DNA from 3 places in the Rhodocista pekingensis genome. Region 3 is predicted to be linked to each of the others. Evidence: riboswitches for the same ligand, from Rfam matches in the RefSeq annotation. Region 3 holds a riboswitch; each other region holds the start of a gene.
What was found. A riboswitch is a leader RNA that binds a small molecule or an ion and turns the genes downstream of it on or off. The one in region 3 is predicted to bind cobalamin.

Region 1 (3,429 bases), on a different contig from region 3:
ACGAACGATGCGCCGAAGCCCAGCACCCCGTCCTTCATCGCCGCCGTCGCCGGCAGGGTCAGGTTGTTCTGCCAGTCGGCCTGGGTCCGCACGCTGTCATAGGTATCGCGGCTGTAATCGGCGGAGACGCTGTCCGGGTCGTTGCGGTAGGTGCGATCGTAGCGGCTCTGCCCCACGCTCAGCCGCGAATTCAGCGCCCCGGCGAAGAACAGCCGCTCGCCGGCGAGCTGCCAGGCCAGATGGTCGCTCTCCCCGGTGGAGTTCGGCTCGTCCTGCGGGACGTTGTCGAGGTCGCTCTCCGCCCGGCGCCAGCGCAGCAGCGCCTCCAGCCGGCCGTTCTCCAGCCGGACCACGGCCTTGCCGGTGGCGGTCAGGGCGTCGAAGCCGTCCTCCTCGCCCAGATTGCCGGCCATCCGCGACGGCGTGGCGTTGTCGCCGTCGGTGGTGAAGCCCTGGACGCTGACGCCGTAGTCCAGATTGTCGAGCGTGCCGTAGAGGCCGGCGCTGCCGCGCCAGGTCTTGTCCGTCCCGGCGGCAGCATCGACCTCGGCGGTGGCGGCGGAGGGGCCGCCGGCGCGGGTGATCATGTTGATCACGCCGCCGATGGCGTTCGAGCCGTAAAGGGTGGAGGCGGGGCCGCGCACCACCTCGATCCGGCTGACCCCCTCAAGCAGGTCGTCGCCGAAGTTGAAGGCGCCGGCGGTCATGGCCGGATCGTTCACCGGCAGGCCGTCCAGCAGCACCAGGACATGGTCGCTGTTGGTGCCGCGCAGGAACAGCGAGGAGTTGCCGCCGGGGCCGCCGCTACGGGTCAGGGCGGCGCCGGGCAGGGTGCGCAGGGCGTCGGGCAGGGTCTGCCAGGCGTTGCGCCGGATCTCCTCGCGGTCGATGACGCTGACGGAGGCGGGAATGCGGTCGATCGGCGTCGGCGTCCGGGTGGCGGTGACGACGATCTCCTCCACTCGGGAAGCATCATCGGCCGCAGCCGTCGCGGGGAGTGCCGGCAGGACAAGGGCCGCCGCCAGGAAGGGCAGCGGAAACCGGGTCTGCGGGAAGAGGGAAGGGCGCTTCTGCATCGCTTGCGTGCCGACTGGCGCCACGGCCGCGCAGGGCGCAGACCGGGCGGTTGGGGACTTCGGGTTCCCTTGGACACGGCACGGCTCCGCCCCCGCCCGGAAACGACCGGCGCGGTACTGGCGGCAAAGACGACTCGTCAGAGGACGCATGCGCGCACCCCCGTCCACGGCAACCCATCGGGCACGTCACCGCAAAACGGAGGACCGTCCCATCGATGCACCCCGCCCGATGGCTGCGTGACGCTTCATGCCGGCAGGTCTCCTGGCTCTCGGGTCAACATCCGACGCCCGGCCTTCCCAGTTTCCCAGTGGCCTGTTCCCGTCCGTGCGGACGGGGGCGGCGGACTCGCCGATCACAGTTGCGGGGGCAGCCACGGCGTTGGCCCCACCCGGTCACCCGGGCACAGGCCGCACCGTCGTTCCCTTTTCACCCCTTTGGGGGGACCGACACATGTGCGGCACTCTAGGGAAATCACCCGGGCACGACAAGGCGGCTCCATCGCCGCAGGGTGCAGCCCAGGGACGGCAAGCGCCCCTTTCCCCGCCCGGCCGCAAGGCTCTAGCATCGCCGGATGGATATCCGCCCGCACACCCGCCCCCACCGCATCGGCATCACCGGCAGCGCCGGCGTCGGCAAGACGACGCTGGCGGAGGCGCTGGGCGACCGGCTGGACCTGCCGGTGATGGCGGAGGCGATGCGGTCGATGCTGGAGGCCGGATTCGATCTCCACACCCTGACGCGCGAGGGGCACCGCGACCTGATCCGCACCCAGGCGGATGCGCTGGTGCGGGGGATGGCGCGGGCCGAAGCCGGCTTCGTCACCGACCGCACGCCGCTGGACTTCGCCGCCCATTGGCTGTCCAACGGGTTCGGGGTGGACGATCCCGCCGGCACCGAGGCGCTGCTTGCCCGTGCGGTGGCGGCGATGGCGGACTACAGCGCCGTGCTGCTGCTGCCCTGGGGCTGCATCCCGCTGGAGGATGACGGCGTGCGCTACCCCAATCCGTGGATGCAGCTCCATTTCCAGGAACTGGTGGCGGGGCTGTGCCGGCGCTGGGTCGATCCCGCCCGGCTGGTCGTCGTGCCGGACCGGGTGATGGCCCCGGCGGAGCGGCTGGACTGGGTGCTGCGACGACTCGCTGCCGGCTGACGGCTTGATGGCCTGAGGGGCGCCGCCCGCCAGGGCATCGGGGGTCAGTCGTCCTCGTCCTCCTCCGGCCGGGGCATGGCGGCGCCGGTCAGCACCGCCCCGTCCAACTGGGCGCCGCGCAGGTTGGCGTCGATCAGGTTGGCGCCCGTGAGGTCGGCCCCCCGCAGATCGGCCCCGGACAGGTTGGCGTTGCGCAGGTTCGCCCGCACGAGGCTGGCCTTCACGAGCTTCGTGCCGGAGAGGTTCGCCGGCCACAGCCGCCCGGTGGGGCGGCCGTCCGGTCCCTTTATATCGACCGACCCGATCTCCGCCCCGTCCAGCCGGGCGCCCGTCAGATCGACCCCGCGCAGGTTCGACCCGTCCAGCGTGGCGCCGGAGAGATCGGCATTCTGGAGGTTGGCCGAGACCAGATCGGTCATGATCAGCAGCGATTCGCGCAGCTTGGCGCCGACCATGATGCAGTGCTTCAGGCTGGCACCGCTGAGGTTCACCTTCTCCAGCCCGATATGGGACAGGTCCTCCCCGTCCAGGGTGGCGCGCGTACCCTTCGCGCCGTTGGAGTTGATCCAGACGAAATGCTCCGACAGCGTGGCCTGGACCTTCTGCGAGAAGTTGTCCTTCGAGCGGGTGATGTTGGCCCCGGTCATGTCCACGCTGGCGAGGCTGACCCCGTCCAGGTTCGCGCCGTGCAGGTCGGCGTTGCGCAGGCTGGCGCCGGTCAGGTTGGCGCCCATCAGGTTGGCGCCGCGCAGGGAGGCGCCGGCAAGGTTCGCCCCGGCAAGGTTGGCGCCGCGCAGGTCGCTGCTGGAGAAGTTGGTCGATTTCAGCACGGCGTTGGAGAAGTTGCAGCCGGACATCTGCGCGCCCTGGCAGTCGGCGCCGACCATGCTGCACTCGCCCAGATCGGCCCCGGCCAGATTGGCGTTGGAGAGCAGCGCGTCGTCCAGGTCCGCCCCCGACAGGTCGGAGCGCTGCACGCTCATCTGGCTGGGACTGCGCCGGTCCAGCAGGGCGCCGCCGCGCAAATCCGCCTCGCGCAGGATGGCGCCCTTCAGCTTGGCGCCGCGCAGATGCGCCCCGCGCAGGTCCGCCTTGGCCAGATTGCAGCCGGTCAGCAATGCCCGCGTCATCCGTGCCGCGAAAAGGTCGGCCTGGCTGAGGTTGGCCCGCGTGAAGTCGCAGTCCGAAAGGTTCGCGCCCGA
Region 2 (3,429 bases), on a different contig from region 3:
ATGATCCGGGAGGCCGGCGGCGCCGTCCTGACCGGCCGCGCGGCCGACGCGATCGAGCGCACGCCGGACGGCTGGCGCATCCGGACGGGCGGGGAGACGGTCGCGGCCGACCTCCTGGTCGATGCCGCCGGCGCCTGGGGCGACCGTGTCGCCACCCTGGCCGGCATCGCCCCCGTGGGGCTGGAGCCGAAGCGGCGCACCGCCTTCCTGTTCGATCCGCCGGCCGGGCTGGACACCGCCGGCTGGCCGATGGTGATGGACGTGGACGAGAGCTTCTACGTGAAGCCGGAGAGCGGCCGCCTGCTCGGCTCCCCTGCGGACGAAAGCCCGTCCGATCCCTGCGACGCCCAGCCGGACGATTATGACATCGCCGTCGCCGCCGAGCGCATCCAGGAGGCGCTGGACCTGGAGTTCCGGACGCTGAAGGCGAAGTGGGCGGGGCTGCGCACCTTCGCGCCCGACCGCACCCCCGTCGCGGGCTTCGACCCGGGGGAGGACCGCTTCTTCTGGCTGGTCGGACAGGGCGGCTACGGGATGCAGACCGCCCCGGCGCTGGGACGGCTGGCCGCCGGGCTGATCCTGGACGGCACCCTGCCGCAGGACTGCCGGGACGAGGGCGTCACGGCCGCGGACCTCGCCCCCGGACGCTTCGGGGGACGCTGATGGCCGGAACCGGGGAGGGGCCGATGCCACGGGACATGACGGGCAGGCCGCGGATCGTCTGGGACAACCATGCCTGCATGCCGCTACGCAGGGATGCCAGCTTCCTGCCACAGCTCCAGCGCCTGCGCGAGAGCGGCTTCACCATGGTCAGCCTGAATGTCGGGATGGACCAGACCCCGGCGACCGAGATCATGGAGACGGCGGCCTTCTTCCGCGACTGGATCGAGGCACGCCCGGACGAGTACTGCCTGGCCGGCAGCACCGAGGACGTGGTGGACGCCGCCGCCACTGGCCGGCTGGGCGTCGCCTTCGACATCGAAGGGGCGGGCTCGCTCGCCGTCCGCCCGGAATTCGCGGAGATCTACCGCTCCCTGGGCGTGCGCTGGATCAGTCTGGTCTACAACCGGACCACGGGCATCGGCGGCGGCTGCCATGACGACGATCCCGGCCTGACCGCGGCCGGCGCCCGTGCCGTGCAGGCCATCCAGGAGGCCGGCATGGTCGTCTGCCTGAGCCATACCGGCTGGCGCACCGCGCGCGACGTGCTGGAGCGCGCCGACCGGCCGGTGATCTTCTCCCACTCCAACCCGCACGCGCTGAAGGCGCACGGGCGCAACATCGGCGACGATCTGATCCGGGCCTGTGCCGCCACGGGCGGGGTGGTCGGCATCAACGGCGTGGACCTGTTCCTGGGCGGGGAGCCGACGCCGGAGCGGATCGCCGCCCATGTCGCCTATGTCGCCGATCTGGTCGGGCCGCAGCATGTCGGTCTGGCCCTGGACTACGCGTTCGACCAGGAGGAGCTGCGCGCCTGGCTGCACCGGCACCGGGACCGCTGGTCGCCCGAGCTTGGCTACCGGCCGGACATCGCCATCGCACCGCCCGAAAGCCTGGGCGGCATCGTCGAGGCGCTGACCCGGCTGGGCTTCGCAGCGCCCGAGCTGGACATGGTCCTGGGCGGCAACTGGCTGCGCGTGGCCCGGCGCTGCTGGAACGCCTGAGCCCGTCGGGCGCAACCGCTCCACCTGACCCGTGCCGTCCGACCGCACCGCGCGCGGTATCGGCCCCGTGACCTTTTCCGCGACCTGCTGTCCCTGCCCCGACGGGGCGCGTTGCCGCGCTGGATCGCCCGGCGGCATCCGTGTATCGATGGCGCCGTTCCAGGTGCCCGGATGCCTTCGGGAGAATCGGGAAGGCAGTGGAAGTCTGCCACGCGCCCAGCGCTGTGAAGGGGACCTTCCGGACGGATGCCACTGGCCCCGCGGGCCGGGAAGGTGTCCGGAAGGGCTGAGCCTGAGTCAGAAGACCGGCCTGGAACGTCCTGGGAAGCCGCCGTGGACGGGCGGTGACCCATGCTTGCCCATGCAGGGGAAACCATGGAAGCCAACCCGTATCAGGCCGACGCAGACTTCACCGCCGCCGAGCGCGACAGCGTCTACAAGTGCATCTTCAAGCGGCGCGACGTGCGCGGCCAGTTCCTGCCCGATCCGATCCCGGACGAGGTGCTGGGGCGCATCCTGAAGGCCGCCCACCATGCGCCGTCCGTCGGCTTCATGCAGCCCTGGGACTTCATCGTCGTGCGCGACCCGGACGTGAAGCTGAAGGTGCGCGACGCCTTCCAGACCGCGAACGCCGAAGCGGCCGACATGTTCGAGGGCGACCGGCAGGAGACCTACCGCCGGCTGAAGCTGGAGGGCATCGTCGAGGCGCCGGTGGGCATCTGCGTCACCTGCGACCGCGAGCGCACCGGCCCGGTCGTGGTCGGCCGCACGCACCAGCGCGAGATGGACCTCTACAGCGCCGTCTGCGCCGTGCAGAATCTCTGGCTGGCCGCGCGGGCGGAGAATGTCGGCGTGGGCTGGGTCAGCATCCTGCGCCATGCCGACCTGCGTGAGGCGTTGGGCATCCCGGCCTCGATCCAGACCATCGCCTATCTCTGCGTCGGCTATGTCTCGCACTTCTTCCAGAACCCGGAGCTGGAAGCGGCGGGCTGGCTGCCCCGCACGCCGCTGCGCGACGTGGTCTGGTTCGACCGCTGGCACGGCCGCACGGGCGAGGAAGCGCTCCTGAAGCAGCTCGGGTGATCCGGCGCCGGTGCCGCCTTAGCGGGCGGCACCGTCCACCAGCCAGGGGTACCGCCTACAGAAAAAGGAAGCCCAGGGAGATGACGACGCCCGAGAGCAGCAGGATGACGAGGCAGTAGCCCATCACATCCTTGGCCCGCAGCCCCGCGATGGCCAGGGCCGGCAGGGCCCAGAAGGGCTGGATCATGTTGGTCCAGGCATCGCCCCAGGCGACCGCCATGGCCGTGCGCGGCACGTCCGCCTGAAGCTCCAGGGCGGCGGGCAGCATCACCTGGGACTGCACCGCCCACTGGCCGCCGCCCGACGGGATCAGGATGTTCAGCAGCCCCGCGCTCCAGAAGGTGAAGAGCGGCAGGGTCTGGGCCGTCGAGATCGAGACGAACCAGGCCGAGAGATCGCGCGCCAGCCCCGATCCCACCATCATGCCCATGATCCCGGCATAGAAGGGGAACTGGATGATGATGCCGGCAGCGCCCTTCACCGCTTCCTCCAGGCTGCGCAGGAAGCGGTAGGGCGTGCCGTGCAGGAGGATTCCCAGCATCAGGAATCCGAAATTGACGATGTTGAGGTTCAGGCCGCCGCCCTGGCCCCAGACATGGACGGCGAGATAGGCAAGACCGAGTCCCCCGATCGCCAGTGCCAGCAGCCGGCTGTGCTCCAGATGCTCGGCCGGCCGCTCCGC
Region 3 (3,429 bases):
CGCTGCCGGTGCCGGTGGCCGGCCGCTCCAGTGCCAGCGAATCCTCCGCCGGCAGGCGGTCGGCCTCCTCGAACCAGCGGACCACGCCCAGGAAGGGCCAGCCGGTCATGGCCGTGATCGTGCCGCAGGCCGGCTCGAACAGGGAGAAGTCGCCGCGGAACTTGTTGACGATGTAGCCGACGACGCGGACCCGGTCGGCCTCGTCCAGCAGGGCGTGGGTGCCGACCAGGGCGGCCATGGTGCCGCCACGGTCCAGGTCGCCCAGTACGACGACCGGCAGGCCCAGCCGCTCCGCCAGATGCATGTTCGTGATGTCCGAGGCGCGCAGATAGATCTCCGCCCCGCTGCCGGCGCCTTCCACGATCACCAGGTCCGCCTCGGCGGCCAGCCGCTCGAAGCTGTCCATGATCGGCGGCATCAGGCCCTTGCGCATCCGGTGATAGGTGCGCGCCGGACAGTTGCCCAGCACCCGGCCGCGCAGCACCACCTGGGAGCCGATGTTCGTCTGCGGCTTCAGCAGAACCGGGTTCATGTGGATGGACGGCGCCACCTTGCAGGCGCGGGCCTGGAGCGCCTGGGCGCGGCCGATCTCGCCGCGCGCCGGGGTGCCGTCGGCCTCCGGCGGGGCGTCCGCGTCGGGCACCACGGCGGCGTTGTTGCTCATGTTCTGCGCCTTGAAGGGGCGCACCACCAGACCGCGGCGGGTGAAGGCGCGGCAGAGCCCGGCCACCAGCATGCTCTTGCCGACGTCGGAGCTGGTGCCCTGGATCATCAGCGCGCGGGCGCGGCGCGGAGCGTCCGTGCTGCGCGGCGTGTAGACGATCGGGGCGAGGCCGTCGCCGGGCGTCGTCGCGGAATCGGACATGGACTGGAAGCCCCTTCAGACAGGAAGGGCATGGGCATGGGGAAGACCGCGGGACCCCGGCATCCCCTCTGAGGGCGGCCGGAGCGCGGGCATTCCACCGGGACACCCCGCCCGTGGACCATGGTGCGTCGCGGCAGGTCTCCTGGCTCGCGGGTCGTCGCCTCGGCCCGGCCTTCCCGGAACCCTTGCGGGTCCAGTGGCGCGAACGGGAAAGGCTCACCGCTGACAGTTGCGGGGGCAGCTCCGGCCTTGCCGCGTACGGCGCACCGGATTCCCTCTTAGCTTCCGCACCCCGGAGAGCCGGAAGAACCGTGACGGCTGAGCTTTAGGAGACGGCCATCCCCCTGTCAACGGCCGCCTGCGCCGCCGCGGGCGGACCGCATGGCGATCCGTCATGCCCCTCCTGCGCCGCCGGAGCTTGACTTGAGCAGAACCTGCAATTACGGTATTTAGCGTTACGGTCCCCTGGATGACACAATATGTAGTTATCCGATCTCGTTATCCGGGGGCTAAGAGGGAAGCCGGTGTGATTCCGGCGCTGCCCCCGCAACTGTCAGCGGTGAGCTGCCGACCTTTCATGTCACTGGTGCCGACCGGCACCGGGAAGACCGGACGGTGGCGCGGACCCGCGAGCCAGGAGACCTGCCGTAGCCCAGTCTACCAATCTTCGGACGGGGTGATCCGAAGGGAACCCGCCGGCGCCGCGCCGGGCGGTTCCCGACCCCTGTCCGCGTGCCGGAAGGGGAAAGACCCGCATGCCCGTTCATGCCCTTGCCACGCTGCCGCAGTCCGTGATCAAGCGTAGCGGTGAAGTGTCCGCCTTCAACGGCGACAAGATCCGCTCCGCCATCGAGCGCGCCGGCAAGGCGACCGGCGAGTTCGACGGGGCGGAGGCGCATCTCCTGGCGATCCAGGCGATCAAGGTGATCGGCCATCGCTTCCATACCGAGGCGCCGCATATCGAACAGATCCAGGACGTGGTCGAGCAGGTCCTGATCTCCGCCAACCATTTCGCCACGGCCCGCGCCTACATCGTCTACCGCGAGCAGCGCGCCCGCCTGCGGCGCGACCGCAAGACGGTGGTGGATGTCGAAACCTCGATCAACGAGTACCTGAACCGGGCCGACTGGCGCGTCAACGCCAACGCCAACCAGGGCTATTCGCTGGGCGGCCTGATCCTGAACATCTCCGGCAAGGTGGTGGCGAACTACTGGCTGTCGCACGTCTATCCGGCGGAGGTGGGCCGCGCCCACCGCGAGGGCGACATCCACATCCACGATCTGGACATGCTGGCCGGCTACTGCGCCGGCTGGTCCCTGCGCACCCTGCTGACGGAAGGGCTGAACGGGGTGCCGGGCAAGGTCGAGGCGGCGCCGCCCAAGCACCTGTCCAGCGCCGTCGGGCAGATCGTCAATTTCCTGGGCACCTTGCAGAACGAATGGGCCGGTGCGCAGGCGTTCAGCTCCTTCGACACCTATCTCGCCCCCTTCATCCGCAAGGACAACCTGCCCTACGAGCAGGTGCTCCAGTGCATCCAGGAGCTTGTCTACAATCTTAACGTGCCCTCCCGCTGGGGCACGCAGACGCCCTTCACGAACCTGACCTTCGACTGGACCTGCCCGGAGGACCTGCGCGATCAGGTGCCGGTGATCGGCGGCGAGGACATGGACTTCACCTACGGCGAGCTTCAGGCCGAGATGGACCTGATCAACCGCGCCTACATGGAGGTGATGACCCGTGGCGACAGCAAGGGGCGGGTCTTCACCTTCCCGATCCCCACCTACAACATCACGCCCGACTTCCCCTGGGAGAGCGAGAACGCCGAGCGGCTGTTCGAGATGACGGCCAAGTACGGGCTTCCCTACTTCCAGAACTTCGTCAATTCCGAGCTGAAGCCGAACATGGTCCGCTCCATGTGCTGCCGGCTCCAGCTCGACCTCAGCGAGCTGCTGAAGCGCGGCAACGGCCTGTTCGGCAGCGCCGAGCAGACCGGTTCGCTGGGGGTGGTGACGGTCAACTGCGCGCGCCTGGGCCATCTGCACAAGGGCGACGAGGCGGCCCTGTTCCGCGCCCTGGACGAGATGCTGGACATCAGCCGCACCAGCCTGGAGATCAAGCGCAAGGTGATCCAGCACCACATGGACAACGGGCTGTTCCCGTACACCAAGCGCTACCTGGGCACGCTGCGGAACCACTTCTCGACGCTGGGCGTGAACGGCATCAACGAGATGATCCGCAACTTCACGGACGATGCCGAGGACATCACGACCGAGCGGGGCTATGCCTTCGCCGTCCGCTTCCTGGACCATGTGCGTGCGCGCATCGTGCAGTTCCAGGAAGAGACGGGCCACATGTACAACCTGGAAGCCACCCCGGCGGAGGGTACGACCTACCGCTTCGCCAAGGAGGACCAGAAGCGCTTCCCCGGCATCCTCCAGGCCGGCACGGCGGACCAGCCCTACTACACCAACTCCAGCCAGCTTCCCGTCGGCTTCACGGACGACCCGTTCGAGGCGCTGGAGCGGCAGGAGGAGTTGCAGCGCAAGTACACCGGCGGCACCGTC

Region 1: it holds a riboswitch for cobalamin, as region 3 does, so the genes downstream of both, ACFQPS_RS13450 (TonB-dependent receptor plug domain-containing protein) here and ACFQPS_RS19715 (ribonucleoside triphosphate reductase) in region 3, are expected to answer to the same signal.
Region 2: it holds a riboswitch for cobalamin, as region 3 does, so the genes downstream of both, bluB (5,6-dimethylbenzimidazole synthase) here and ACFQPS_RS19715 (ribonucleoside triphosphate reductase) in region 3, are expected to answer to the same signal.

Annotation. Positions count from the first base shown of each region.
Region 1 covers NZ_JBHTCM010000012.1:98,539-101,967, forward strand. The annotation lists gene ACFQPS_RS13450 (TonB-dependent receptor plug domain-containing protein) at 1-1,076, opposite strand, end outside; cobalamin riboswitch at 1,312-1,540, opposite strand; gene ACFQPS_RS13455 (AAA family ATPase) at 1,649-2,227, shown strand; gene ACFQPS_RS13460 (pentapeptide repeat-containing protein) at 2,272-3,429, opposite strand, start outside.
Region 2 covers NZ_JBHTCM010000025.1:144,542-147,970, reverse strand. The annotation lists gene ACFQPS_RS17920 (NAD(P)/FAD-dependent oxidoreductase) at 1-663, shown strand, start outside; gene ACFQPS_RS17915 (dipeptidase) at 687-1,664, shown strand; cobalamin riboswitch at 1,809-1,992, shown strand; gene bluB (5,6-dimethylbenzimidazole synthase) at 2,040-2,747, shown strand; gene ACFQPS_RS17905 (short-chain fatty acid transporter) at 2,803-3,429, opposite strand, start outside.
Region 3 covers NZ_JBHTCM010000028.1:281,140-284,568, reverse strand. The annotation lists gene ACFQPS_RS19720 (cobyric acid synthase) at 1-865, opposite strand, end outside; cobalamin riboswitch at 981-1,194, opposite strand; cobalamin riboswitch at 1,310-1,529, shown strand; gene ACFQPS_RS19715 (ribonucleoside triphosphate reductase) at 1,621-3,429, shown strand, end outside.